Regions from separate parts of the Arthrobacter sp. P1_B11 genome, predicted to be linked through region 3. Evidence: riboswitches for the same ligand, from Rfam matches in the RefSeq annotation. Region 3 holds a riboswitch; each other region holds the start of a gene.
What was found. Region 3 has a riboswitch for S-adenosylmethionine ahead of AC1D14_RS01265 (aminotransferase class V-fold PLP-dependent enzyme). Riboswitches for the same ligand answer to the same signal wherever they lie in the genome.

Region 1: another riboswitch for S-adenosylmethionine. It lies ahead of AC1D14_RS10585 (DUF1737 domain-containing protein); the one in region 3 lies ahead of AC1D14_RS01265 (aminotransferase class V-fold PLP-dependent enzyme).
Region 2: another riboswitch for S-adenosylmethionine. It lies ahead of metX (homoserine O-acetyltransferase MetX); the one in region 3 lies ahead of AC1D14_RS01265 (aminotransferase class V-fold PLP-dependent enzyme).

The regions. Positions count from the first base shown of each region.
Region 1 is NZ_JBFTZQ010000010.1:61,872-71,160, reverse strand. It holds gene AC1D14_RS10595 (aromatic amino acid ammonia-lyase) at 1-983, opposite strand, end outside; gene AC1D14_RS10590 (NtaA/DmoA family FMN-dependent monooxygenase) at 988-2,283, opposite strand; SAM riboswitch class IV at 2,471-2,586, shown strand; gene AC1D14_RS10585 (DUF1737 domain-containing protein) at 2,600-2,908, shown strand; gene AC1D14_RS10580 (rhodanese-like domain-containing protein) at 2,905-3,324, shown strand; gene AC1D14_RS10575 (O-succinylhomoserine sulfhydrylase) at 3,325-4,533, shown strand; gene AC1D14_RS10570 (hypothetical protein) at 4,555-4,740, opposite strand; gene AC1D14_RS10565 (transketolase) at 4,923-6,815, shown strand; gene AC1D14_RS10560 (AMP-binding protein) at 6,893-9,289, shown strand, end outside.
Region 2 is NZ_JBFTZQ010000002.1:25,345-34,633, forward strand. It holds gene AC1D14_RS02355 (CoA-acylating methylmalonate-semialdehyde dehydrogenase) at 1-469, opposite strand, end outside; gene mmsB (3-hydroxyisobutyrate dehydrogenase) at 565-1,467, opposite strand; gene AC1D14_RS02365 (LysR family transcriptional regulator) at 1,605-2,504, shown strand; gene AC1D14_RS02370 (zinc-dependent alcohol dehydrogenase family protein) at 2,511-3,644, opposite strand; gene AC1D14_RS02375 (MFS transporter) at 3,740-5,122, opposite strand; gene metX (homoserine O-acetyltransferase MetX) at 5,361-6,542, opposite strand; SAM riboswitch class IV at 6,555-6,670, opposite strand; gene AC1D14_RS02385 (VOC family protein) at 6,857-7,495, shown strand; gene AC1D14_RS02390 (CPBP family intramembrane glutamic endopeptidase) at 7,596-8,375, opposite strand; gene AC1D14_RS02395 (histidine phosphatase family protein) at 8,481-9,161, shown strand; gene AC1D14_RS02400 (DeoR/GlpR family DNA-binding transcription regulator) at 9,210-9,289, opposite strand, start outside.
Region 3 is NZ_JBFTZQ010000001.1:278,386-287,674, reverse strand. It holds gene aroA (3-phosphoshikimate 1-carboxyvinyltransferase) at 1-626, shown strand, start outside; gene rsgA (ribosome small subunit-dependent GTPase A) at 610-1,725, shown strand; gene hisN (histidinol-phosphatase) at 1,792-2,604, shown strand; SAM riboswitch class IV at 2,775-2,888, shown strand; gene AC1D14_RS01265 (aminotransferase class V-fold PLP-dependent enzyme) at 2,924-4,333, shown strand; gene AC1D14_RS01260 (class I SAM-dependent methyltransferase) at 4,410-5,168, shown strand; gene AC1D14_RS01255 (metal-dependent transcriptional regulator) at 5,200-5,916, shown strand; gene AC1D14_RS01250 (FluC/FEX family fluoride channel) at 5,957-6,409, shown strand; gene AC1D14_RS01245 (fluoride efflux transporter FluC) at 6,406-6,789, shown strand; gene AC1D14_RS01240 (MFS transporter) at 6,848-8,236, opposite strand; gene AC1D14_RS01235 (hypothetical protein) at 8,260-8,622, shown strand; gene AC1D14_RS01230 (hypothetical protein) at 8,722-8,859, shown strand; gene AC1D14_RS01225 (S1C family serine protease) at 8,951-9,289, opposite strand, start outside.

The sequences.
Region 1 (9,289 bases), on a different contig from region 3:
TTGAGCTCCACCTCGAGCGCATCGGCAAGGGCGGTGATCTGGGCGCGGAAGGCTCCGTGCGTCTGCGGCGCGGCACGGAAGGACAAGGCATCCTGCACCGAGGCTTCACGCCGTGGGTCCTCCAGCCAGCCGCCGCGCACCAGCCGCCGGACATTGGCGGCCGAGATTCTTTGGCCGTCCACCGCCTTGGCCGACTGCACGGCCGGCGAAAACGGGCTGAGGTTCCCGCCGCCGTCGTACCTTGCGGTTGCCTCCAGCGACAGGGCCAGAGCGGTATCCGCGAGGTCGGCAAACCGCAGGAGCCGGCCGAGCTCGAGCGCGCCGGCGCCGATTGAGTAGGAGTTGGCGCTGACCAGCGCCAGTGCCTCGCCAGGGGCCAGGACCAGCGGCTCAAGGCCGGCCTCGGCGAGCGCAGCGGCACCGGCCACCAGACTGCCGTCGGGGGCCAGCGCCTGCCCCTCGCCGATGGCGACGGCGGCCACCGCGGCCAGCTGCGTCAGGTCAGAGGAGCCCACGGAACCGTCGCGTGGAACGGCAGGAACCACTCCCCGGTTGAGCAGTTCGGCATAGAATCTGGCTGTTTCGGGGCGGACGCCCGAGCCGCCGCGGGTGAAACCGACGAGCCTCGCGAGCATGACGGCGCGCACTTCATCCGGCGCGAGCAGCGCCCCCACGCCGCTGTGGTGGTAGCGGACCACCTGAACCTGGTAGGCAAGGATGGACTCCTCCTCCACAGCCGTGTCCCGGCCCGATCCCAGCAGCGTATTGAGCCCATAGACCCTGTGGCCGGAATCGATGGCAGCCTGGACCACGTCGCGGGACAGCCCCATGAGCTCCGTTGCTTCCGCACTCAGGACGACTTCCACTGACGGATCAGCGGCGGCCTGCGCGACGTCGGCGGCGCGGAGGTGCGCCGTTCCGATCAGGAAGCTGCCCCTCCGGACTCCCGGCAAAAGGCCCCCGGACGCTCTGACTCCGGCCATGGCACTAAAAATCCAGCAGGTTCCGGCGGAACCCGCCGTCACCGTAGCTCGTCCGCAGCAGTCCCCGGCGCCGGAGCACCGGCGCGAGTTTGTCCAGCACCCCGTGGACAGTGGCCGGGTCAACGAAGCCGGAGAAGAGGAAGCCGTCCCCGCCCACCGCGGCGCCCGTTTCCTCAAGGTGGTCCGCGATTTCCTCGGCTGTGCCGACGATGCTGTCCCCCGCGCCGCCGCTCCGGGCCTGCAGGACTTCACGGAGGGTCGAGCCCGGCGGGGCAGCCTTGGAGAAGTGCTCCAGCGTTCCCTGGTTGCTGTTGGTGGTGAGGTCCGGCAAGGGCTCGTCCAGGTCGAACTGTTTGAAGTCGATGACGGACAGGTATGAGATCGAGTTGAGCTGGCTGTCGATGTCCCGCTGCGTGAGTTCCTTCCGCGCGGCACGCAAGTCCTCCGCCTCTGCTTTGGAGCCCACCACAGTGGGTTTGAGCACGAACAGCACCTTGACGTCGTCCGGGTTCCGGCCGGCGGCGGCCGCCTCGGAGCGGATGGAGTCGCGGTACGCCTTCATGCCGTCGGCTCCGCGGGCCAGCGCAATCGCGACGTCGGCATTGCCACCGGCGAACGCCTTGCCGCGCGGGGAAGCCCCGGCCTGCACCAGCACGGGCTCCTCCGGCAGGGGTGCCGTGTTCAGCGGACCCCGGACCTTGAAGAACTCGCCGGCGTGGTGGATGGGCCGGACCTTGGTGTGGTCAGCGAAGACGCCGCCCTGGGCGTCCTCCACGATGGCGTCCCCGTCCCAGCTCCGCCAAAGCTTCCGGACCACGTCCACGAACTCCTCGGCCTTCTCGTAGCGGAGGTCGTGCTCGATCTGCTGGTCCAGGCCGTAGTTCTGGGCGGCGAGGTCGCTGCCGGACGTCACCACGTTCCAGCCCAGCTGCCCGTTGGAGAAGTGCTGGAGCGTGGCCAGCAGCCGGGCCGCGGTGAACGGCGGATAGAACGAGGCACTGACAGTCGGCACGATCCCCAGGTGCTCGGTGGCGGACAGCAGGTACGGCACGAGGGCCAGCGGATCGTGCTTCGGCGCGAAGGATGCCTGCGCCAGGCTCACCTCCGCGCTGCCGCCGTAGGTGTCCGGGACGGTGAGGGAGTCCTCGATGATGAACAGGTCAAGGCCCGCCCGCTCGAACTCCCGCACGGCATGCTGGTACAGCGAGGGCTTCTTCCAGTCGTAGCCGATGCCGTAGCCCGGCGTCCCCCAGCCCTGCACACCAAAGCCGTGGCCCACAAACCATCCAAAATGCAGCATGGGACTGACTGTATTGGCGTTCGACGCGTTCACTGTTGCCTGGTTTCATCCGGCGTTACGGTGGTTCATCTCCCGTCATTATCCCCCCGGCCAGCGGCTTTGTAACCGAAGCAACCGGCGTCGAGCGTTACGGAACATGACGACGGCGGCGGTGCCAGCCGCCGTCGTCGGTGTTACGTTTTTGGGGAGTAATGAGAACCGGCGCCAAGCCCTGACTGGCCGGTCGGCAACCCTCCCTTTCGCGGCGGGGTGCCTCAGGTGAATACTCGGCATATCGACCACTTCGAGCTGCAAGCGTGAGAGAAGGAGATCCGTCATGTCGGACGCCCCCGCCGGCGACACCCTGCCGTCCCAGCAGGACAAACCTGAGAAAAAGCTGTCCTACCGCCTCATCACGGGGCCGGACAACCGCGACTTCTGTGAACGCATCTCCGCTGCCCTGGCGGAGGGGTATGTGCTGCACGGCAGCCCCGCAGCCGCCTTCAACGGCAGGGACGTGATCGTGGCGCAGGCCGTGATCCTGCCCGCCGCCATCGCCACGGCCGACGCAGCGGTGGCCACCGCCGTGGACCGGCTGGACTCGGACGATGACCTCAACGCCGAAGCATTCGAGGGCCACGCATGAGCTACGCGGGAGACCTCACGCCGCAGGAGGCATGGGCCAAACTCGAAGACGGCGCCATCCTGGTGGACGTCCGCACCGAGGGCGAATGGGCCCACATCGGCATCCCGGAAACCGCAACCGCAAACGATCAGCGGAATGACCCGCTGTTCATCCAGTGGACCTTCCCGGGCGGCATCCCCAACCCTGCATTCATCGAGCAGCTGAAGCAGCAGGCTCCGGCGGACACCTCCACGGAGCTCGTTTTCCTCTGCCGGTCCGGCCAGCGCTCCATCGCGGCCGCCGTCGCAGCGACCCAGGCGGGCTTCACCTCGTATAACGTCCTCGAAGGCTTTGAAGGCGAACCGGACCGTTACGGCGAGCGCACCGTCAACGGCTGGAAGAACCGCGGCCTCCCAACGAACCTGGGAAAGAACTAAGTGACCTTCAATCAAGATGCCGCCGGCTGGAGCCCCGAAACCCAGGCCGTCCGCGGCGGGCTGGACCGCACCAACTTCCAGGAAACCACCGAACCCATCTTCCTGACCTCGGGCTTCGTGTACGAGTCCGCTGCCGCGGCCGAGCGGGCCTTCACAGGCGAGGACGAACGCTTCGTCTACTCCCGCTACGGCAACCCGTCCGTGGCCACCTTCCAGGAACGCCTCCGCCTGCTCGAGGGCACCGAGGCGTGCTTTGCGACGGCGTCCGGCATGTCGGCGGTATTCACCGCCCTGGGTGCCCTGCTGGGTGCCGGGGACCGTGTGGTGGCCGCCCGCTCGCTGTTCGGCTCCTGCTTTGTGATCCTGAACGAAATCCTGCCGCGCTGGGGCGTGGAGACGGTCTTCGTGGACGGACCGGACCTTGAGCAGTGGCGCGCTGCCCTTTCGGAGCCCACCGCCGCCGTCTTCTTCGAGTCGCCGTCCAACCCGATGCAGGAGATCGTAGACATCGCCGCCGTCAGCGGACTGGCCCATGCGGCCGGCGCCACCGTCGTGGTCGACAACGTCTTTGCCACACCCCTGCTGCAGCGCTGCGGCGACCTCGGCGCGGACGTGATCGTCTACTCCGGCACCAAGCACATCGACGGCCAGGGCCGCGTGCTGGGCGGCGCCATCCTCGGCACCAAGGAATTCATCGACGGGCCGGTCAAACAGCTCATGCGCCACACCGGGCCCGCACTCTCCGCGTTCAACGCCTGGGTGCTCACGAAGGGCCTGGAGACCATGGCGCTGCGCGTAAACCACTCCTCGGCCACCGCACTGCGCCTGGCCGAATGGCTTGAAGAACAGCCCGCCGTCAGCTGGGTCAAGTACCCGCTGCTGAAGTCCCACCCGCAGTACGAGCTGGCCGCAAAGCAGATGAAGGCCGGCGGCACCGTGCTCACACTGGAACTCGCGACGTCGGGCGGCCGGTCCGGCAAGGAAGCCGCCTTCGCGCTGCTGGACGCGCTGAAGATCATCGACATCTCCAACAACCTGGGCGACGCCAAGTCCCTCATCACCCACCCGGCCACCACGACGCACCGCGCCATGGGCCCGGAAGGCCGTGCAGCCATCGGGCTCAGCGACGGCGTGGTGCGGCTGTCGGTGGGCCTGGAGGATCCGGAAGACCTGATCGCGGACCTGGAGCAGGCGCTCAAGCAGATCTGAGTGAGTTTGCAGCCCTGAAGCCTACTGCTGGTAGGTGATGTAGGCCTCGTACTGCACCCGCCACTTCTCCGGGTTCTTGGGATCAGGAATGGTGGTGGTGAGGAACTGAACGCTTGTCACCTGGCCCTTGAGGTACTTCAGCCATTGGGTGACTTCGTGCGCCACGTCCCGGTCGAGCTGGGCTACGTGGTGGACTTGCATAGCCATGGGAGCCTCCTTGATTGGTGGGCTGACTTTACTACCGGCCGCCACCACACAGCCACCCCTCACACACGTCTATGGGCGGTGGCGGACAACTCACGTCTTCCGCAGGCACTGGCTTGCGGGTATGACAGGTATAGGCGTTCCGGACACGAGGGCGCCTTTGAGCCGGCGAAAGGTGATTTGCGATGACCGAACATCAGGGACTGGCCCCGGCGCCGATGACCGCAGCACAGGCCGGCGTCATCGGGAGCCTGGCCGCTCAACTGCGGGTGGACTCCATCCGGTGCAGCACACAGGCCGGGTCCGGCCATCCCACCTCATCATTGTCGGCTGCGGATCTCATGGCCGTCCTGCTCGAGCGGCACCTCCGCTATGACTGGGACCAGCCATCGCTGCCTGCCAATGACCACCTCATTTTTTCCAAGGGCCACGCCTCCCCGCTGCTGTACTCCATGTACCGGGCGGTGGGCGTGGTCGATGAGGACGAACTGATCAATACCTACCGGCAGTTCGGCGGCCGCCTGCAAGGCCACCCCACACCGGTCCTGCCCTGGGTTGATGTGGCCACCGGATCATTGGGCCAGGGCCTGCCGGCCGCGGTGGGCGTGGCACTGGCCGGACGGTACCTGGACCGGCTCCGGTACCAGACGTGGGTGCTGTGCGGGGACAGCGAACTGGCCGAAGGGTCCATGTGGGAGGCCCTGGACAAGGCCGCCTACTACAAGCTCGGCAACCTCACAGCCGTCGTGGACGTCAACCGCCTGGGCCAGGACGGGCCCACGGAACTCCAATGGGACATGGACCGGTACGCCCGGCGCGTGGAAGCCTTCGGGGCCGACGCCCTCGTCATCGACGGCCACGATCTTGCCGCGATCGACGACGCACTCACCCGCGCGCGCTCCAATCCCGACCAGCCGACCGTCATTCTGGCGAAAACCATTAAGGGCAAAGGCGTGCCCGAAATCGAAGACCAGAACGGCTGGCACGGCAAAGCCCTTCCGAAGGACATGGCCGAACGCGCCGTGGCAGCCCTCGGCGGGCCCGGCAGCCTGCGGATAACCACGGCTCTGCCCGAACCGGGCACACCCGCCATCACCCCCAACCCCCTGGCATCTGTCCGCCTGCCCCGCTGGGAGGTGGGCGACGAGGTGGCGACCCGGGCCGCCTTTGGTGCCGCTGTATCCGCGCTGGCCGCGCGTCCCGAAACCGTCGTTCTGGACGGCGAAGTGGGAAACTCGACCCACGCCGGTGAATTCGAGGACGCTGCCCGGGAACGGTACTTCGAAATGTTTATCGCCGAACAGCAGCTCATCGCCTCCGCCGTCGGGCTCTCGGTCCGCGGCTACGTGGCGTTCGCGGCCAGTTTCGCCGCGTTCCTGATATCCCGGCCCTTCGACTTCATTCGGATGGCCGGCGTCTCCCAGGCCAGCATCCGGCTGGTTGGCACCCACGCCGGCGTCGAAATCGGCCAGGACGGCCCGTCGCAAATGGCACTGGAGGACATCGCTGCCATGCGGGCCGTGCACACCTCCACCGTGCTCTACCCCGCCGACGCCCCCTCCACCGCCCAACTCGTCCAGACCATGGCGGACACCGCCGGAATCTCCTACCTTCGCGCCACCCGCGGCGCCTACCCGGTCATCTACGGGCCAGACGAAAAATTCCCGCTCGGCGGATGCAAAGTCCACCGCGCGGGCCCCAATGACGCCGTGGCGCTCATCGGTGCCGGGGTCACGCTGCACGAATGCCTCATGGCGGCGGGGCAACTGGCCGAAGCCGGGATCAAAGCCCGCGTCATCGACCTCTACTCCATCAAACCCATCGACGCGGAGACCCTGCGCCGGACCTGCCTCGAGACCGGCGGCCGGATCGTCGTCGCAGAAGACCACTACCCCGAAGGCGGCATCGGATCCGCCGTGCTCGAAGCCCTCGCCGGCACAGACACCCCCGAACTCCACACCGTCCTGCTTGCCGTCAGGTCACTGCCCACGTCCGGCAAACCCCAGGAATTGCTCGACGCCGCCGGCATCTCCGCCCGCCACATCACCGCAGCCGCCCGCAGCCTTGTAGGAGCCTGAAGCGACACATTTCAGGCGACGTAACAAGACCCGTCACAGTTTTACTTAGGTAAGGCTTGGCTAATATCATCGTCCGGGTGACCACGCAGCTAGATTTCGCGCGGGCGTCCTTTGCCGCGGATCTTGCGAGCCACGGGGACAGGCCCGCCATCCTCACCGACGGACAAGCCCTGACCTATCGGGACCTGGCGGACCGCGTCGATGCCCTTGCCCTCCGGCTCGGCACCGAGCGGCGCCTCGTGGCGCTGGCCGCCGCCAACGACCTCGACTCGCTCGTCGCCTACCTGGCGGCGCTGACCTCCGGCCATCCGCTGATCCTTCTTCCGGAGGACAAACCGGCTGCCCTGGAGTCCCTCGTGGCGGCCTACGATCCCGACGTCATCCTGAGGTCCGCGAACGGGCAGACCGTCCTGGAGGAACGCCGGCCCGGGACGCGGCACCAACTGCATCCGGATCTTGCCCTCCTGCTCAGCACGTCAGGCTCCACCGGCTCCCCCAAGCTCGTCCGGCTCTCACACCAGAATCTGCAGTCCAACGCCGAGTCCATTGCCGACTACCTCGGCATCGGTCCGCACGACCGCGCGGCAACAACGCTGCCCATGTCGTACTGCTACGGGCTGTCCGTGATCAACAGCCACCTGCTCCGCGGCGCCGGCCTGGTGCTCACTGACCTCTCCGTCGTTGACCCGTGCTTCTGGGACCTGTTCCGAAGCCAGGCGGCGACGTCCTTCGCGGCCGTTCCCTACACCTTTGAACTTTTGGAACGGGTAGGGTTCGCGGACATGGACCTGCCCCTCCTTCGCTACGTCACCCAGGCCGGCGGCCGCCTGGCCCCGGAGAACGTGCGCTGCTACGCGGAGCTGGGACGCCGCAACGGCTGGGATTTATTCGTGATGTACGGCCAGACGGAGGCCACCGCCAGGATGTCCTACCTGCCCGCGGAACTCGCCAGCACGTTTCCCGGCGCCATAGGGACCCCGGTGCCCGGCGGGAGCTTCCGCATCGATCCTGTCCCAGGGCTGGACGACGGGGAGCTCGTCTACACAGGCCCGAACGTCATGCTGGGCTATGCCGGCAGCCCGGACGATCTCGCAGCGGGCCGGACCATCCATGAGCTACGCACCGGCGACCTCGCCAGGCAGCATCCCGCCGGAGTTTACGAGGTGGTGGGCCGGCGCAGCCGGTTCGTCAAGATCGTGGGACTGCGCGTGGACCTCGGTCAGGTGGAACGGATGCTCGCGGACCTCGGGGTGCAGGCGGCCAGTGCGGGAACGGACCAGGGACTCGTCGTCGCCGTCGAGGGCGAGCACGACCCGCGGCTGCTCAGCAAGGTCCTCGCGCAGGGTATCGGGCTGCCGCGGGCGGCCCTCGAGGTGCACGCCGTCGAACATCTCCCGCGCCTGGCCACCGGCAAGCTGGACTACCCGGCAGTTCTCGCCCTTTCCGGTTCCAAGCCGGCGGAGCCGGCATCGGGGCCCGCCGCCGCAACGGGGCCGGACAACGTCAGAAGGATTTTCGAGGACACCCTGGAGCGTGCGGACATCTCCGACAGCGACACCTTCGTCTCGCTTGGCGGCGATTCCCTGTCCTATGTGGCGGCATCCGTCAGGCTCGAGCAGGCTCTGGGGCGTCTTCCGGCGGACTGGCATCTGACGCCCGTCCGCGATCTGGAACCGCGCCGCGAGGATGTGCCAGTCCGGAAGCTGCGGCGGTTCTTCGCACCATTGGAAACCAGCATCGTCCTCAGGGCGGCCGCGATCGTCTGCATCGTCAGCACTCACGTCGGCTTGTTCAGCCTGCAAGGGACGGCCCACGTTCTCATGGCCGTGGCGGGCTACAACTTTGCGCGTTTCCAGCTCTCGGGGGAACGGCTCCCCCGCCTGCGGCGGCAGCTCAGGAGCGCGGCCAAGGTGGCGGTGCCGAGCATGGCCTTCATCGGTGCAGCGTACCTGATCACGGACAGATACAGTCCTGCCAACGTGGTGCTCCTCAACGCCATCATCGGGCCCGAGGCCGTGACCACGCGGTGGCACTTCTGGTTCATCGAGGTGCTCGTCTATCTGCTCGTCGGCATGACCGCCCTGCTCGCCATCCCGTGGGCAAGCCGTGCCGAGCGGCGCTTCCCCCTGCTCTTCCCCTTGGCATTGACCGGCGTCGGGCTTCTCACCCGCTTCGGGATTATCGACCCCGGAGTGCCACACACAGCGCCGGCACTCTGGCTCTTCGCACTGGGCTGGGCGATTGCGCGGTCCCGGAACCTGGGCCACCGCTGCGCCGTGTCGGCCATTGCAGCGCTGACTGTTCCCGGGTTCTTCGACAACGCGAACCGGGAAGCAACACTCCTCATCGGGATACTCGTGCTGGTGTGGCTGCCGGCCATTCCTGTGCCGACGGGCCTCCGCCGCCTGACGGTGGTGCTGGCCAGCGCTTCTCTGTACGCCTACTTGGTCCACTGGCTGGTCTTTCCGCCGCTG
Region 2 (9,289 bases), on a different contig from region 3:
ACAGCGGCACCATCGCCGGAAAGTTGAAGGGAGTGATGCATGCCACTACGCCGACAGGCTGGCGGACGGAGTGAACGTCGACGCCGCTGGAGACTTGCTCTGAACGCTCGCCTTTGAGCATGTGGGACAGTCCGGTGGCGAACTCGATGTTCTCGAGGCCACGGGAGATCTCGCCTTCGGCATCGGAAAGCACCTTGCCGTGTTCGCTGGTGAGGATGGCCGCCAGTTCTGATTTTCGCTGCGTCAGGATTTCGCGGACCCGGAAGAAGATGTTCGTGCGCTTGGCCAGGCTGGTGGCCCGCCATCCGGGAAGGGCAGCCTTGGCGGCCGCGATGGCTTCCTCGACCCGGGAGGCGGAGGCGAGGGCAACCTCTTTCTCCTGCTCCCCCGTTGCCGGGTTGAAGACAGGGCCGAAGCGATCGGCATCGCCGACGCGGCTGCCGTTGATGAAATGCGGAATGGTTTCCATGGGTGTCTCTTTCTTAGTGCAAGGCGATCCGGGGCACGGCGAATGTACGTGCCGTTCCGGCGAAGGGGCCTGGTGGGATTTCCTGAACTCGGCTGCTACCGGGCGGACCCCAGCGAGCCGTCTACGAGCTTGATGATCATGGAGCAGTCCTTGCCCGACTCGCCGGCGTCGATGAGCTGCTGGAACAGCTGCTGGACGTGCTTGCCGATTTCGAGGGGCGTTCCGGTGTCCTCGGCGGCGCTGATGGCCAGGCCGATGTCCTTGTTGGCCAGCTCAGTCGTGAACGTGGGCGCAAAATCGTTGTTTGAAGCGGCGGTGGAGACCACGCCCGGAACGGGATACCAGGTGCGCAGGGCCCAGCTGTCCCCCGAGGAGACAGACGCTATGTCCCAGAACACCTGCTTGTCCAGGCCGAGCCGGTCTGCCAGCACGGCACCCTCGGCCGTGGACGCAAGGTTGATGAAGAGCATCAGGTTGTTGCAGATCTTGGCAGCCTGCCCCGTGGTGGCACCTCCGGTGGGGATGATGTTGGACGCCATGGGCTCGATGTACCCGGTGGCGTCAGCCACGGCGCCCGCTTCGCCGCCCACCATGAAGGTGAGGGTTCCCGCCTTGGCCCCGCTCATGCCGCCCGAGACGGGCGCGTCAACGAAGCGGAAGCCGGCGGCAGCAGCGGCGTCGTGCAGTTCCTGGGCGGAGGCGATGTCGATCGTCGAGGAGTCCACCAGCAGCGTCCGGGCGTCGGCGAGCGCCAGGACGCCCTCCTCGCCGAGGTAAACGGCCTTGGCGTGCTCGCCCTTGGGCAGCATGGTGAAAACGACGTCGGCGCCGTTCACGGCGTCCGCGATGCTCTTCACCGGCTTTACTCCGCCAGCTTCTGCGGCGGCGACGGCGGCGGGATTCAGGTCGAATCCCCGCACGTCGTGCCCTGCCTTTGCCAGGTTTGCTGACATGGAACCGCCCATGTTCCCCAGACCGATCCAACCGACTACTGCCATGGCATAAGCTCCTTTGCTTCGTGTCCGGCCTAGCCGGAAGTCCTGTGTCCACCATCACACCCTGTTACAGTGCAATCAAGGGGAAAAAGTACAGAGGGCATGTGCATTGATGCACATACGAGTGAAAGGCACACCACGTGAGGCGGCTTCCGAGTCCGGACGACCTGCTGATCCTGCTGACCGTGGCCCGCCTGGGCCGGTTCAACGCCGTAGCCGAGACGCTGGGCACCACGCACACCACGATTTCCCGCAGGATCCTGGCCCTCGACAAACAGCTGGGCGGGCGCACCCTGGAACGCAGCCCGCACGGCTGGGAACTCACGGAGCTTGGGGCGTCGGCGGTGGCCGCTGCCGAAGCCATTGAGGAGACGCTGGGATCGCTGTCCGGCCTCATCGGCCGCGACGAAAATGCCCTCTCCGGGCTGGTGCGGATCAGCACGTCGGACGGCTTCGGCGCCGAATTCGTCACGCCCGCCCTGGTCCGGCTCCAGCGCCGGCACCCGCTGCTGAATGTGGAGATGCTGAGCGCCACCCGTAAGGTCAGCCAGAACCGGTCCGGCGTGGACCTCGAAGTCGTGGTCGGCCGGACCGATGTCAGCAATGCTCAGACAATTTTCCTGACCAACTATTTCCTGCGGCTTTACGCCAGCCCTGCGTACGCCGCCGAGCACGGCCTGCCTGAAACGCTCGACGGCGTGGGGCAGCACGGCTTCGTGTCCTACGTTGAATCTGCGCTCCAGGTGGCAGAGCTGGGACACCGCTCCTCGCAGTTGCCGATGCCGAAGTCCAGCTTCCAGGCCACCAGCATCTTTGCCCAGGTGGAGGCGGTGCGCCTTGGTGCGGGAATCGGCCTGCTGCCGAATTTCATGGTGGCGGGCAAGCCGGACTTCGTGCCGGTGCTTCCCCACGACTTCCAGCGACAGCTCCCCATCTGGGCGGTGGCGCGCCCCGAATCGCTGCGGTCCGGCCGGGTGCAGGCCGTCATTGCGGCGATCCGGGAGGAAGTACAGGAACGCCAGGAGTTGCTGGCTCGCTGAATGGCGTCAGGCCTGGAACAGCCGCCGCACCACTTTTCCGGCGGCCAGGGCGTCGAGCCCCTCGTTGATCTCGGCCAGTGGCTTCGTATCCGTGTGCAGCAGCTCAACGGGCAGCCGGCCCTCGCGCCAGTAGCCCAGATAGAGGGGAATATCGCGCCTGGGCACGGCGTCACCCATGTAGGAGCCCAGCAGCCGCTTGCCTGCGCCCGCGAACTGAAGGGCCGGGACTGTCAGCTCCGCGGACGGATGCGGGAGGCCTACCGAGACCACGGCGCCGCCCCTCGTCACCTGCTCCAGGCAGGACGCAATCACCCGGGCCGAACCCACGGCTTCGATCGCAACGTCCACCCCGTCGCCGGTGGCCTCCGCGATCAGCCGCGGCGCATCATCCGGCGTGCCCACTGCCGTTGCGCCACACTCCAGTGCCAGCTGGTGTTTGCTCGTGTTAGGGTCAATGGCGATCACCCCCGAGGCGCCCGCGAGGGCCGCCGCCATGACGGCGGAGAGCCCCACGGCCCCCAGTCCGAAAACCGCAACCGACTGGCCGGCCTTGACGGCGGCAGTGTTGAGCACTGCCCCCATGCCGGTGAGTGCGGCGCAGCCGAACATGGCCGCCACCGTGTCCGGGACGTCGTCGTCAATGGCCACCACGGATTCCCTGGCCACCACTGCGTAGTCCGCAAAGGCAGAGACTCCGAGATGGTGGTTGATCCGCTCCCCCGACGGCGTCCGCAGCAGCGCTTCCCCGTGCAGGAGGTCGCCGGAACCGTTGGCTTCAGCGGCCCGGTGGCAGAGTGCGGGGCGCCCCGAGCGGCAGGCCCGGCAATCCCCGCAGCTCGGCACGAAGACCAGCACCACGTGGTCCCCCACGGAAATGTCCGTTACGCCTGCTCCCAGGGCCACGACGCGGCCCACGGCCTCATGCCCGAGCGCCATGGGAAGCGGCCTCACCCTGGAACCGTCCACCACCGACAGGTCTGAGTGGCAAAGGCTGGAGTAGGTGATGGCAACGCCGAGCTCTCCGGCGCGCGGTTCCGGTCGGTCCAGTTCCTGCACCACGAGCGGCTTCGCTTCTGCGTAGCTGGTTCCGGAAGAATCGGTGGGACTCGGAACGGTGGAATAAAGGACGGCTGCTCGCATGGTGATTCCTGTCTTCTGCATCGATGGCTGACACGCAGCTGCCCGGGCCTGCGTCAGTCGCGGGTCCGGGCAGCTGTTTCTGGCTATGGCCGCCCTTACTTCCTGGCAGCCGCCAGGAGGTCGGCGGTGCCGCGGGCGTCGGCGGCGTCGACGTCCCGGAGCGAGACGCCGCGGGTTTCCTTGAGGAAGAACACCGCGACGGCGGTCACCACACAGGCTGCCGCGAGGTAAAGGGCAACAGGGGTGGAGGACTTGAAACTGCCCAGCAGCGACGTGGCGATGATCGGCGCCAGTGAACCGGCGACGATCGACGTCACCTGGTAGCCGAGGGAGACGCCTGAGTAGCGCATCCGGGTTGGGAACATCTCGGCCATGATCGCCGGCTGCCCTGCGTACATCAGGGCGTGGAACAGCAGGCCGATCGTGATCGCCGCGAGGATGGTCATGTCATTGCCGGTGTCCATCATGGGGAAGGCGAAGAAGCCCCAGGTTCCGCCGAGAATCGCTCCGGCCATGTAAACCGGACGGCGGCCGAGCGAGTCGGAGAGCTTGCCCACGAGCGGCACGGCGCAGAAGTGGATGAAGTGGGCCACGAGCAGCAGGAGCAGGATCCGGGCAGTGTCGGTCTGGACCACGACCTTCAGGTACGTGATGGAGAACGTAACGACGAGGTAGTAGAGGATGTTCTCCGCGAACCGCAGTCCCATGGCAGTGAAGACGCCGCGCGGGTAGCGCTTAAACACTTCGGCTACGCCGTAGCCCTTCTTCTCGACCGTGACTTCCTTGCGGGCCTCCAGGAAGATGGGTGCGTCCTGGACCTTGGTGCGGATGTAGTAGCCGATGATGACGATCACCGCGGAGAGCCAGAACGCAACGCGCCAGCCCCAGCCGAGGAAGTCCCCGGACGACAGCGTGGAGGAAAGGGTGAAGAGGACGCCGGTGGCCAGCAGGTTGCCCATCGGCACGGCGGACTGCGGCCAGCTGGCCCAGAACCCGCGCGACTTGTTCGGGCTGTGCTCTGCCACGAGGAGCACTGCGCCGCCCCATTCGCCGCCGACGGCGAAGCCCTGGACGAAGCGCAGGAACACCAACAGGGCCGGTGCCCAGTAGCCGATCTGCGCAAAGCTGGGCAGGCAGCCCATCGCAAACGTGGAAATGCCCACGAGAATGATGCTCAGCTGGAGCAGCTGCTTCCGGCCGAACTTGTCCCCGAAGTGGCCGAAGACGATGCCGCCGATAGGCCGGGCAACGAAGCCGACCGCGTACGTGACGAATGCGGCGATGATCCCGTCCAGCTCCGTCCCCGAATTGGGGAAGAACATCTTGCCGAACACCAGGGTGGCTGCGGAGGCATAGAGGAAGAACTCATACCACTCGACTACTGTGCCGGCCATGGAGGCCGTAACGACTTTCTTTAGGCCTGATGCCTTGACATCGGGTTCCTCTACGCGCCTTGCGGCGGAGTTTTCCGTACTCATTGTGAACTCCTTCGGCGTCTCCCTCGACGCCACTGGGACCTGACTTTGGCGGACGTGTGTGATGTGCACCACGAATCACCGGTTCCAACGAGTATGGTCTGCCATTGCTGCAAGCTCAACGACAAAAAGTGCAGAACGCATCTGCATAAATGCACATTCGGGAGGTGCTGGCGCCAAGCTGTCCAGCTTGGGTGCAGCGTCCGCTCAGCGTCGGCTCAGGCGAAGATTCAGGCAAGATTCAGGCGAAAAAGACTCCCCGGAGCTGCGCGTCCAGCTGCCCGATCTCGGTGAGGAAGCCATCATGGCCGATCGGCGCCTCGATCACATGGACGTCCACGTCACCCGGCAGTGCGTCTGCAAGCTCCCGGGACTGCGAGGGGAAGTAAAGCCGGTCTGTGTTTACGGCCGCAATAAAGAAGTCGGCGGTGGTCCGCGCCAGAGTCTCCTTCAGCGATCCGCGCCCGCGGCAGATGTCGTGGCTCATCAGCGCTTCGGTGATTGCAATGTAACTGTTGGCATCGAAGCGCCCCACGAGCTTGCTCCCCTGGTGGTCCAGGTAGCTTTCCACCTGGTACCGGCCGCGGGCAGCAAGGGCATCCGCCCGCAACGGCGCCTCGCTGGCCTGGGCGTTCCGGCCAAACCGGAAATCCAGCTCCTGCGCGGACCGGTAGGTGATGTGCGCAATCCGCCGTGCCAGCGCCAGTCCGGCCTCGGGCACCGGGCCGGCGTAGTAGTCGCCGCCGTTGAAGTGAGGATCCTGCCGGATCGCCAGCGTCTGTGCCTGTGCGAAGGCGATCTGTTCGGCCGTGCTGCTGGCGCCGATGGAAATAACGCCGCAGCGCCGCACCCGCTCCGGGTAGGTGACGGCCCACTCCAGCGCCCGGGCTCCGCCCATGGAGCCGCCAAGGACGGCGTACCAGCTGCTGATGCCCAGCTGGTCCGCAAGCCGCGCTTCGGCCGCGGTGGTGTCGCGGAGCGTGACCAGCGGGAAGCGTGAACCCCACGGCCTGCCGTCCGGAGCAGCCGACGACGGCCCCGTGGATCCGTAGCAGCCGCCGACGATGTTGATGGAGACGACGAAAAACCTGTCCGTATCCGCCGGGGCGCCGGGACCGGCCAGCTGCTCCCACCAGCCTTCTTCGTCGTCCGTGCCGCGGGTAACGTGCGTGCTGCCCGTCAGGGCGTGCTCCACGAGAATGGCGTTCGAGCAGTCCTCGTTGAGCGTCCCCCAGGTTTCATAGGCGAGGGTGACGTCGGGCAGGAATCCGCCGGCCTCGAGCTCAAGGTTGCCGATGTTGACGTACTGGACTGTCCCATCCTTAACTGCCGTGCCGTCCGTAACCGCAGTGCCACCGGGAACCGCAGCGCCATCCGTAACTTCGACATTCGGAACTTCTGTGCGGGTAACGGAAATCGTCATAGGTAAACCTCTTCTACGCGCTTGCCCGCCGCCAGCTGACCGGCGGGCCAGGTCTTCACCCGGGGCACCCCACCGCGGAAGGAGGGTTGCCGGCCAGCAAGCCGGGGCTGTTGCTGGCACTCATGACCTAGGGCAAGTTTACGAAAGAGGGCGCCGCCCACGCGAAGATTGTGACGGCTGTGTGACTCCCGGCAACACCATCGGGAGCCAGAGCCGTTCAAAGCTTGCGACGAAACTTCCGCAAACCCGGACGTCCCATGAGGGTTAGGCTTCCCTTAGCTGAGAGCCGCGTCACAAGATGCCAAGATGAGGGCATGCGCATGGATCACGTCTCTTACGCCTGTGAACACGATGGCCTGGCTGCCACCACCGAACGTATTTCGTCCGCCCTCGGCGTCGAAGCCGTGAAGGGTGGAGTGCACCCCCGTTTCGGAACCCGGAACATGATTATCCCGCTCGCCGGGCACAAGTACCTTGAGGTCGTGGAGGTCCTGGACCACCCGGCGTCGGATAAAGCTCCGTTCGGGCAGGCCGTGCGCGCACGGTCCGCTGCCGGTGGCGGCTGGATGGGATGGTGCGTCGAAGTGGACGACCTCGCCCCGTTTGAGGACCGTCTGGGACGTTCCGCCGTCAACGGCAACCGCAAGTTCCCGGACGGCCGTGAACTCGTGTGGAAGCAGATCGGAATCCTGGGCCTCATTGCAGACCCGCAGGTTCCGTACATGCTCAAGTGGGAAGGCGATCCGGGGCTTCACCCGTCCAACGCCTATGACAGCAACGTCAAGATGTCCAGTCTCACCATCGCAGGCTCCGCCGAGCGCGTTACCGAATGGCTCGGCGAACCCGTAGAGCGGCCCCTCGAGGACGTCGCCGTGAACTGGGTCGCTCCGCACGGAACCCCGGGCATCCTGTCCGTCACGTTTGAAACTGCAGCGGGCGCCGTCACAATCTGACGCAGCGCGCTGCCAACAAGCTTCGGCCGCCATCAGCGGGTGCCAACGACGTCACCCACCGATGGCGGCCGAATTACTTTAACGCCTAGTTACCCAATGCTTAGCCCAGCCCGACGGCCTTTCCGAACAGGCTGAAGCCGACGAACGCCACAATGTCCAGCAGTGCATGGGCTATGACCAGTGGCATCACCCGTCGGGTTTTGGTGTAGACCCAGGCGAACACCACGCCCATGATGGCGTTGCCAATGAAGGGCCCGAACCCTTGATACAGGTGGTAGCTGCCGCGGAGCATGGAACTGGCAAAGATTGACAGCGGCACGGACCAGCCGAACTTCCCGAACCGGTCCAGGAGGTAGCCCACCACGATGACTTCCTCGACGACCGCGTGCCGCACCGCGGAGAGAATCAGCACGGGAACCGTCCACCAGTACGCGTTCAGGGCACTGGGGATGATCGCCGTCGTGATGCCCAGCGCCCGCCCTGCCGCGTAGAGGCCCAGCGATGGTATGCCGATCAAAGCGGCCAGCCCGACGCCCTGCAGCAGGTCCCTTCCGGGGCGGGCGAAATTGAAACCCAGCTTCTGGAATGCAGAGCCACCCACATAGCCCGTTCCTGCCTTCGTCTGGCGGTGCTCCGTCAGGAAATAGATCACCAGCAAGACGGGCACCAGCGCGAAGATGATATCCAGGAGTTGGTACGTCAGATCGAAATATTCCCGTGTACTTTGCGAGCGGTTCAGCGTGGACGTGCCCTGCGCCAGCGGCGCCCGGGTCATCTTGTCCAGGAGTTGCACCACGGAGTACACGGCGGACTGCCCCAACGACAGTCCCAGGACTATCCAGACTTCGATCCGCAGGCGACGGCGGGAAGGAACCAACATGTTCCTATCTTGCCTGCAGTTGCTGGTACTTTCCTGTTTGGCTTCCGGACACTGTATTACTTCAGGAACCTGCCTCCTCCGCGGCGGCCCCTATGCTGGGGAAGTATGAGTGCGCCCGGGAAAATCATCATGATCCGGCACGGCCAGTCCGCCGCCAATGCCGACACCTCCATTTACAACAGGGTGCCCGACTACCGGATTCCGCTGACTCCCCTGGGTATTGAGCAGGCCAAGGCTGCCGGTGAGCGCATCCGGCGCGAGCTGGACGGCCAAGAGGTGTCCGTCTACGTCTCGCCCTACCTGCGCGCCTACCAGACACTCGAAGCGCTCAACCTTGGCTCCCTCACGGAACGGGTCGTCGAGGAGCCGCGGCTCCGTGAGCAGGACTGGGCGAATTTCCAAATAGCCGGCGAAATCGAGGACCAGAAAGAACTGCGCAACGCCTACGGGCATTTCTTCTACCGCTTCCGGGAGGGCGAGTCCGGGTCGGACGTCTACGACCGCATTTCGTCATTCATGGAGACTCTTTACCGCCACTGGGCCAAGCCGGACTACTCCGCCAATACCCTCCTTGTCACGCACGGCCTCACCATGCGCCTGTTCTGCATGCGCTGGTTCCACTGGTCCGTAGAATACTTCGAGTCGCTGAACAACCCGGACAACGCTGAGATCCGCATGCTGATGCGCACCGAGGACGGCAAGTACGAACTCGACCAGCCGTTCACGCAATGGGTGCAGCGCCGCGTGGACGAGACAGTGCTCGACGCGCCTCCCGTGTTCTTCTAGGGCCTGATCGGTTGGGCCCTGATCGGTTCTCCCTGGGCCGGAGCGGCCTTAGGACTTGCGTGTGCGGGGCGTTTCCGGCGCCACAATGACGTCCGTGCCGATGGCTTCAAAGGCGGCTTTGTCCTGGG
Region 3 (9,289 bases):
TTGATGAGAAAATCGAACAGGACCTGTCCAACGCCGGGCCGTTCCTGGCCGCGGCCCTCGCCTCGGGCGGCACTGTGCGGATCCCGGACTGGCCCGAACACACCACTCAGGTGGGCGATCTTTGGCGGAGCATCCTGACGGATATGGGCGCGGCCGTGACACTGCAGGACGGAACGCTGACCGTCACCGGAGGCAGCGAGATCACGGGCGCCGACTTCGCGGAAACGAGCGAACTGGCCCCCACTGTCGCGGCGCTCTGCGCCCTCGCCACCGGCCCGTCACGGCTTAGCGGCATCGCACACCTCCGCGGGCACGAGACAGACCGCCTCGCCGCACTCGTCACGGAAATCAACCGGCTGGGCGGAGACGCCGAAGAGACGGGCGACGGGCTGATCATCCGGCCCGCAAAGCTCCATGGCGGTGTGGTCCGCAGCTACGCTGACCACCGGATGGCCACTGCAGGCGCCATCCTCGGACTGGCCGTGAAGGGCGTCGAAGTCCAGGACATCAGCACAACGGCCAAGACCATGCCGGACTTCCCGCAGCTGTGGGCGGACATGCTCACACAGCGGACCGGCCGCACCCAGAGGAACAACGCAGGGACCAGCGGTGGCACGCAGCACTGAGTCCTGGGACGAATCCGACGTCCGGATCCGCCCGAACAAGAAGGGCTCCCGTCCGCGCACCAAAGACCGTCCCAGCCATGACGATGCCGTCACCGGACGCATCATCACCGTTGACCGTGGCCGGTATACGGCAGTGGTGGGTGAGGACTCCGGCGACGAGCGGACGATCATCGCTGCCCGGGCCCGCGAGCTCCGCCGCTCCCCCGTGGTGGCCGGCGACTTCGTATCCCTCGTGGGTGACGTGTCAGGTGCTCCGGACACGCTCGCCCGGCTCGTAAAGATCCAGGCCCGGAAAACGCTCCTGCGCCGGAGCGCGGACGACACTGACCCGATTGAACGCGCCGTGGTGGCCAATGCGGACCAGCTGGTCGTCGTGGTGGCTGCCGCCAATCCGGAGCCCCGCACCGGTTTCATCGACCGCGCGCTGGTGGCCGCCTACGACGCCGGCATCGAGCCGCTGCTGCTCGTGACGAAGGCAGACGTCAAGGACCCCACCGAGCTGCTGGACAACTACCGCCATCTCGACTTCCCCGTCATCATTAGCCGCACAGCGGACTCTGCGGCGTCGGGCATCGACGCCCGCTCCGATGATGGCTTGTCCGCACGCCTCGACCTTGACGCCGTCTCCCAGCTGCGCGCCCACCTGGACGGCAAGGTGACTGTCATGCTGGGCCACTCCGGCGTCGGCAAGTCCACCATGGTGAATGCATTGACCGGCGCGGAGCGGGCAACCGGCGGCGTTAACGCCGTCACGGGACGCGGCCGGCACACGTCGTCGTCGGCCCTCGCGCTCAAGCTCGCGGACGCGCCCACCGGGAGCTGGATCATCGACACCCCGGGGATCCGCTCGTTTGGCCTCGCGCATGTGGACCCGGACCGAATCCTGCATTCCTTCCCTGACCTGGAGCCCGGCACCGAAGCCTGCGAACGCGGCTGCAAGCACGATGCAACCGCCGTCAACTGCGGCGTGGATGCCTGGGTGGAAGCCGGCCACGCAGGCCCTTCCGGGCCTGCGAGGCTAGCGTCCCTGCGCCGCCTGCTGGGCACCGATCCGCGCATGGAGGCCCAGGAAGCCAAGGAACTGGGAAGCGTCAGCTAGTCTCCCCGGCGGCTCCGGCATGCGGACATCCCCGCCCCGCCGGTCCTTTGACGGTAGTTTGGAACCATGACCCAACCCGCTTCGAGCTACAACGATGACCTGCGACTGGCCCATGTACTGGCGGATTCCGTGGATGACCAGACCATGAGCCGGTTCAAGGCGCTGGACCTTAAGATCGAAACCAAGCCCGACCTGACGCCGGTCACGGATGCCGACAAAGCCGCCGAGGAGTCCATCCGGGGCCAGCTCTCCCGCTCCCGCCCCCGCGATGCCGTCCTCGGCGAGGAGTTCGGCAGTTCGGGCCACGGTTCCCGGCGCTGGATCATTGACCCCATCGACGGCACCAAGAACTTCGTCCGCGGGGTGCCGGTGTGGGCCACGCTGATTGCGCTCGTCGATGAAGGCGAGCCCGTGGTGGGTGTCGTCAGCGCCCCGGCACTCGGCAAACGCTGGTGGGCAGCCAAGGGCGCGGGCGCCTACATGGGGCGCTCCCTTGCCGCAGCCACCCGGCTGAAAGTCTCGAATGTCTCGAATCTTTCGGACGCTTCGCTGTCCTACTCGAGCCTCGGCGGCTGGAAAGAACGCGGGAACCTCGACGAGTTCCTCGCCCTCACCGAAGACGTCTGGCGCACCCGCGCCTTCGGGGATTTCTGGTCCTACTGCATGGTGGCGGAAGGGTCCGTGGACATCGCCTGCGAGCCGGAACTGAACCTGTATGACATGGCTGCGCTGGTGCCCATCGTCACGGAAGCCGGCGGCCGCTTCACCTCACTCGAAGGAACCGACGGTCCCTTCGGCGGCAACGCATTGGCCACCAACTCCATCCTTCATTCGGAGGTCCTCAAGCGGCTCAACCCACAGCTGGACGACCTGCTGTAGTTCGGTCCAACAAACTTTCCGAAGAATTATCGACGGCGGGCGCCCCCTCAGGAGGGCGTCCGCCGGCGTATGTTCGGCATTCCGGCCAGATGAAGCGGGGCTGTAACAAACCGCTTAACATTCACGTTGGCCTTTTCCATCGCCCGCCGGGATGTCCTACGCTCTTTACAGGTCACGAGTGCCAGCGCGAAACCCCGGTTTGCTGGCCGGCAACCCTCCATTCGCGGTGGGGTGCCCCGGGTGACGACCAGGCCGGTCCGGAACGGACCCGGCAAGCGCGGATCCCCGTCACAAAGGGGTCCTTTCACAGCGAGGTCCCATGACTACTGCAACGTTCTCCTCCAACACCGGCGCCGGCCTGCTCGACGATCGCATTGCCGCTGCCGGACGGCCGCTGGCCGCAGTTACCGGCGCCGAGATCCAGGCTCCGCTGATCCAGGGCGGCCACGTGCGTTACGCCAACCTCGATTACGGCGCGTCGGCACCTGCGCTGTCCGTGGTGTCGGCTTACCTCAACGAGATCCTGCCGTTCTACGCCAGCGTGCACCGCGGCGCGGGTTACGCATCGCAGATCAGCACGTCGGTCTATGAGAACGCCCGGAACATCGTCCGCGACTTTGTCGGCGGCCGCCCGGATGACTCCGTAATCTTCACGCGCAACACCACGGACTCCCTCAACCTGCTGGCAGGCTGCCTCCCGGTGGAGGACCACCACCACACGGGGGAAGTCCTGTACCTCGACATCGAGCACCACGCCAACCTGTTGCCCTGGCAGGGCGTGCCGCACCGCAGCGTGGTGGCATCCGCCACCCTCGAGGCCACCATCGCCAGCCTCCGGGCTGAACTGGAGCATGGCGACGTCAGCCTCCTCGCCGTGACCGGCGCCTCCAACGTCACCGGCGAAATACTGCCAATCCGCCGCCTTGCCGCGCTGGCACACGAGTTCGGCGCCCGGATCGTGGTGGACGCGGCACAGCTCGCTCCGCACCGCCGCATCAACATCGCCGCGGACGACGTCGATTATCTCGCCTTTTCCGGCCACAAGCTCTACGCGCCGTTCGGTTCCGGCGTCCTGGTGGGACGCCCTGACTGGCTCGACGCCGGCACCCCGCACCTTGCGGGCGGCGGCGCTGTCAGTGAAGCCCGGCTCGACGGCGTCAGCTGGACCACCGGCCCCGCCCGCCATGAAGGCGGTTCGCCCAACGTCCTGGGCGCTGCCACCCTGGCCCGCGCAACGCAGGTGGTCGCTGCCCTGGACCAGGAGCGCTGGCACGCCCACGAGGCGGCCATCCGGTCCTTCCTCGTCGAGGGGCTGCGGAGGATCGAAGGCGTCACCGTGCACCAGATCTTCTCGGACACCGACGCGGACAACGACACGATCGGCGTAGTGAACTTCTCAGTGGAAGGCTACGACGCCGGCCTGGTGGCGGCCTACCTTTCCGCCGAACACGGCGTCGGACTCCGCGACGGCCGCTTCTGCGCCCACCCGCTGCTCAAGCGCCTGGGACTTCCGTCCGGCTCCCTGCGCGCCAGCTTTGGCATAGGTTCGCGGCTCGAGGACGCCCAGCGGCTCCTCGCCGGCATCGAAGAACTGCGCCGCACCGGCCTCGGCTGGGACTATGTGGTGGACTCGGGACGCTGGGTTCCGGCCAACGACACCCGCAGCTACCCGGACTGGGCACCCAACACCCCCGGCACCGCCGGCGCGGCCCCCTGCGCGCTGGACTGATCCCGGCACTCCGCCAGGGTGCTCCATGCGGTAAATTCGAAGGGTAAATTTTCAGCCTGCCCTAAGGAGACGGCGCGTGGCACGCGGTGGCCCCAAACTCGACCAGTGGCGGCGTCAGGAACTCGGGCAGAGTTTCCAGGACGGCGGCGAACACTACCACCGCGTCCGTCCCGGCTACCCTGCCGAGTCCGCGGACTGGATCATTCCTGCCGGCGCCCGGACAGCTGCTGACATAGGCGCCGGTACCGGCAAGTTCACCGCCTTGCTCGTGGAACGCGGCCTGGCGGTCAGCGCCGTGGATCCCTCGCCGGACATGCTTGATCAGCTCCGCGTCGCCTATCCGGCAGTGGCGGCGCGTGAGGGCACCGCTGAGGACACGGGGCTGCCCGGCTCGGCCTTCGACGTCGTGACGGTGGCACAGGCATGGCACTGGTGCGAGCCGCTGCGGGCCAGCACCGAAATCGCCCGGGTACTGAGACCCGACGGAGTGCTCGGCCTGATCTGGAACCAGCTGGATACGTCAGTGCCATGGGTCCACAGACTCTCGCGCATCATGCACGCCGGCGATGTCCACAAGCCGGACTTCCGTCCGCCCATAGGCCCCGAATTCACGGGCCTGGAAAGCCACCTGACCCGGTGGGACGACCCGGTCACCACGGCCGACATCCTCGAGCTGACCAAGACGCGCAGCTACTATCTCGCCGCCAACGGGGCCACCCGCGCCAAGGTCACCGGAAACCTCGACTGGTACCTCCACGACCATCTGGGTCACGCCCGCGGCGAACTGTTGAGCCTCCCCTACCTCACCCAGACATGGCGGGCCGTCAGGGCGTGATGCCGCACCCGCAACGGGTAGGCTTGGATCTGTGAAGACCAGCACGCCATCCTCCTCGATCGAGGACTACGTCAAGGTCATCTACTCTTTCACGGAGTGGCAGGACAAACCCATTACGTCGACGCAGCTGGCCCAGCGCCTTGGCGTAGCCAATTCCTCGGTGTCCGAGATGGTCCGCAAACTCAAGGACCAGGGCCTGGTCCTTCACAAGCCCTACAGCGCCATCACCCTGACCCAGGAGGGCATGCGCCTGGCCCTTTCCATGGTCCGGCGGCACCGGCTCATCGAGACGTACCTGGTGCAGGACCTGGGGTACAGCTGGGATGAGGTGCACGACGAAGCCGAGCTGCTCGAGCATGCCGTCTCCGACACATTCATCGAACGGATGGCGGCCAGGCTCGGCAACCCGACCCGGGATCCCCACGGTGACCCCATCCCCTCCGCTGACGGCACGGTACAGATGCCGCTGGCCCACCGGATGAGCGAACTCGACGAGGGCCATACTGGCAGGATCACCCGGATCAGCGACGAAAATCCGGAGCTGCTGCGCTACTTGGCCGCCGAAGAGATCGACCTGGACTCCGACGTCGAGGTCATGGGGCGCAAACCGTTCGGCGGCGCCCTCGTGGTGCGTATCGCTTCGGCGGGCAGAAGCCGCGACTTTGATCTCGCCGACGAGGTCACCTCGGCACTGTGGGTGCAGAGCGAAGAAGTGCACCCGGGCTGCCGGATGGCCGGCTCCGGATGAACGGCCACGCCATCGCCGGGCGCCCCATGACTGCGGCAGCATGAAGGCTGCGTCGGCTGATAAAGGAACCGCAGTGACAGCGGCCGGCAGCCACGGCTGGCGGACCTGGGCCGCCGTCGCCGCGGGAGGGCTGGCGGGCACAGAGCTGCGGTACGGTCTCGGCGTGCTGTTTCCGGAGTCCGCCGGCGCCGTGCCGTGGACCACACTGGCCATCAACGTCGCCGGAAGCTTCGTCCTTGGCATGCTGACCACCATCTGGATCGCGCGGCCGCACACTGCCTTCTGGCTCCGTGCCGCCATCGGGCCAGGTCTGCTCGGATCCTTCACCACCTTCTCAGCGGTGGTTGCTTCAGTGGACCAGCTGGCTCGCGGTGGGCTCCACGCAGTATGGGTTCTCTACCTGTCCCTGTCCGTCCTGCTGGGCCTTGGCGCCGCGGCAGTAGGCTGGAAAGCCGGGAAAGCGTTCGGTGCAGGAAACTGGGGCAGTCCATGACGGCCGGATTCCTGGCTACGCCGCTGCTGGTGGGACTGTTCGGCATTGCCGGCGCCCTCATCAGGTTTGCCGCGGACACCTGGCTGGCCGGCAAGCCAACGCCCCGCCGCCACTGGCCCTGGGCCACGTTGCTGGTCAATGTCGCGGGGTCCCTTGTCATCGGACTGTCGATCGGTCTCAGCAGCCGCGTCGGACCGGAATGGCATGCAGCGCTGGCCACCGGACTGGCCGGCGGCCTGACCACCTTCAGCTCCTGGACCACGGCCACTGTCCGGCTGGTCAGCGAGGATCGGTACCCTGCCGCAGCGCTCAATGTCGGGATCAACCTCGTGGCCGGGCTGGCGGCCGCGGCGGCAGGCATCGCATTCAGCGGCGGGTAGTCCCCCGGAGGCGGGCCGGCCGCCCAGGCGGCGCCAGCACCGCCGTCGTGCTCCGCTTTCAGGCTTGCTGCTGCCGGACAGGGTTGCGGATTCCGACGGCCGAGGCGGCCGCCCCGAGCAACAGCAGCGCCGCCGTGGCAATCAGGGCCCGGTGCAGGCCCTCTGTCGTCAGGACCGGGCCGATGATGAACCCGGCAAAGGCGATGCACACGAGACCGGCAATCCTCGAGACGGCGTTGTTGACGGCCGAACCGACGCCGGCTTGGTCCTGCGGAACGGCACCGAGGATCGCCGTGGTGAGAGGCGCAACGGTCATTGCCAGGCCCAGACCGAAAACCAGCTGCCCGGGCAGCACCTGGGTCCAGTAGCTCAGTGGCGTGCCCACCGTCAGGGTGAGCAGGAAGCCCACTGCACACAGTGCCGGCCCGCATGCCATGAACCAGCGGGGACCGTGTTTGCCTGCCAAGCGGCCAAAAAATGACGCCGATACCATGAGGATCACGGTGGACGGCAAGAGCGCAAAGCCCGCCGTGGTCGCCTTCATGCCGCCGATCTGCTGGATGTAGATGCCCAACGCAAAGAAGCCGAGGGAGAATCCGCCGTAGATGGCTGCAGTGGCAACGTTGCCCCAGCCGAAGTTCCGGACGGTGAACATTCCCAGCGGCAGGATTGGTGAGGCCATCCGGGATTCGTGAACAAGAAACAGAATCAGGCACACGATGCCCGCGGCGAGGGGAAGCCAGACCTGCGGGCTGGCCCAGCCCGCCGTCCCCTGCTCGATCAGGGCATAGACCGGCCCGCCCAGTGCCCCGACTGCCAGCAGCGCTCCCGTAACGTCGATGCTGCTCGCCGGATCGGGCGCAGCGTCCGAGCTCCGCAGCTTCGCCAGCACCGGCCAGATGGCGGCAGCAGGGAGGACGTTGATGAAAAAGATGACGCGCCACGAGAGGAGATCCACGGACACTCCCCCGATCAGCGGGGCGACAATGGCGGCGGCGCTGGTCCAGGCAGACCACTTGCCGATCGCCGCACCCTGCGCGCTGTCGGAAAAGTGGCTGACGATCAGGGCCAGGGAGCTGGGAACCAGCAGCGCACCGGCGACTCCCTGCAGGCCGCGGCTTATCACCAGGACCTCCGCGGTCCACGCCGCACCGCAGAGAACTGACGTTGCGGCGAACCCGGCCAGACCCCATTGCAGCACCCTGGCGCGGCCGAAGTGATCCGAGAGTGAGCCGGCGGCGAGGATCAGGGCACCCAGCGTCAGGAGGTACGCGTCCACTACCCACTGCTGGATGGGCAGCCCGCCGCCGAGTTCCCGGCCTATTGCGGGGAGTGCAATGCTGACCACAAAGCTGTCCAGGATGGCCATGAACGACGCCACGATGGCCACCATGAGGACCTGGCGCTGCAGTCGGGTAGGAACAGCGCGGGAGGCTGCATCGGTCATGCTTTACCGTATCGTGGAGTGTGATGATTAGCAGACGCGATGCGGCAATTGCCCTTGATGTACCTATGGAAATGGCCCAGCGCCACGGCATTCCCAGCCGGCTGACGGAAGCCGAGCTGGGTGAAATCCTGGACAATCCCCCACAGTGGCTACTCCAGTCGCGGGCCAACCGCACGGGAAAGCGCCCGGTGTGGGTTCATCTGCGCTGCGACGTCTGTGGCTACGAGGAGGCCGCGAGGCCCAAAAAATGGTGGCCGGAGTTTACCTACGTCAGCTGCAGCCACCACAGCCCGGCTGACATTCCGGCACCGGCTGCGGGGTTCGTCAGAAGCGAATTCGACGGCGTGGGCAGCCGCTTCGTGGGCATCTCGGACGTTTCCGTCTGAGCCGCAGGTGCCTTCGCCGGGCAGTTACATTCGGCGCGAAACAGGCGTAATTTACGTAGGGAGGGGCACTCTCCTGCTCCTCGGACGAGGGAGCACGCCATGCCGGACAAGTCGCCGCACACGCATCAGCTGAAAAAAGCGGGCAAGACCATCAAACAAAAACGCGCGGACAAGAAAGCGAAGGGGCCCCTTGAGGGAGCCCCGGATCCCGTCGCGCATCTGAAGAAACGTTCATAGCCGCACGTAAATGCAATGAAGAGCGGGGCCGGTTCCGGCCCCGCTCTTCATGTTTGGCGGTCCCGCTCCCTTGAGCGGTCCTGGTGCCGTCCTAGCCGGGTTCCGCCATTTCCGCCGGGACGGCCACAATCTCCAGCTCGTGCCCGTCCCGCAGGACCACGATGACCATGGGTTCGCCGATGGCGTCGGCGAAGAGCAGCTTTTGCAGGCTCTCGGCGTTGCTCACCGGTCGCGATGCCGCCCTCAGCAGCACGTCGCCCACCTTCAGGCCGGCGTGCTCGGCAGGGGAACCCGAGAGCACTTCAACCACGCGCAGGCCGTCGCGCTGGCCGGTGCGGATCACCGCGCTGGGGCCGAGCCTGATGGGTGTGCTGATCACGCCCAGGTAAGCGCGGCGTACCCGCCCGTCAGCCAAAAGCGCGGCGATGAT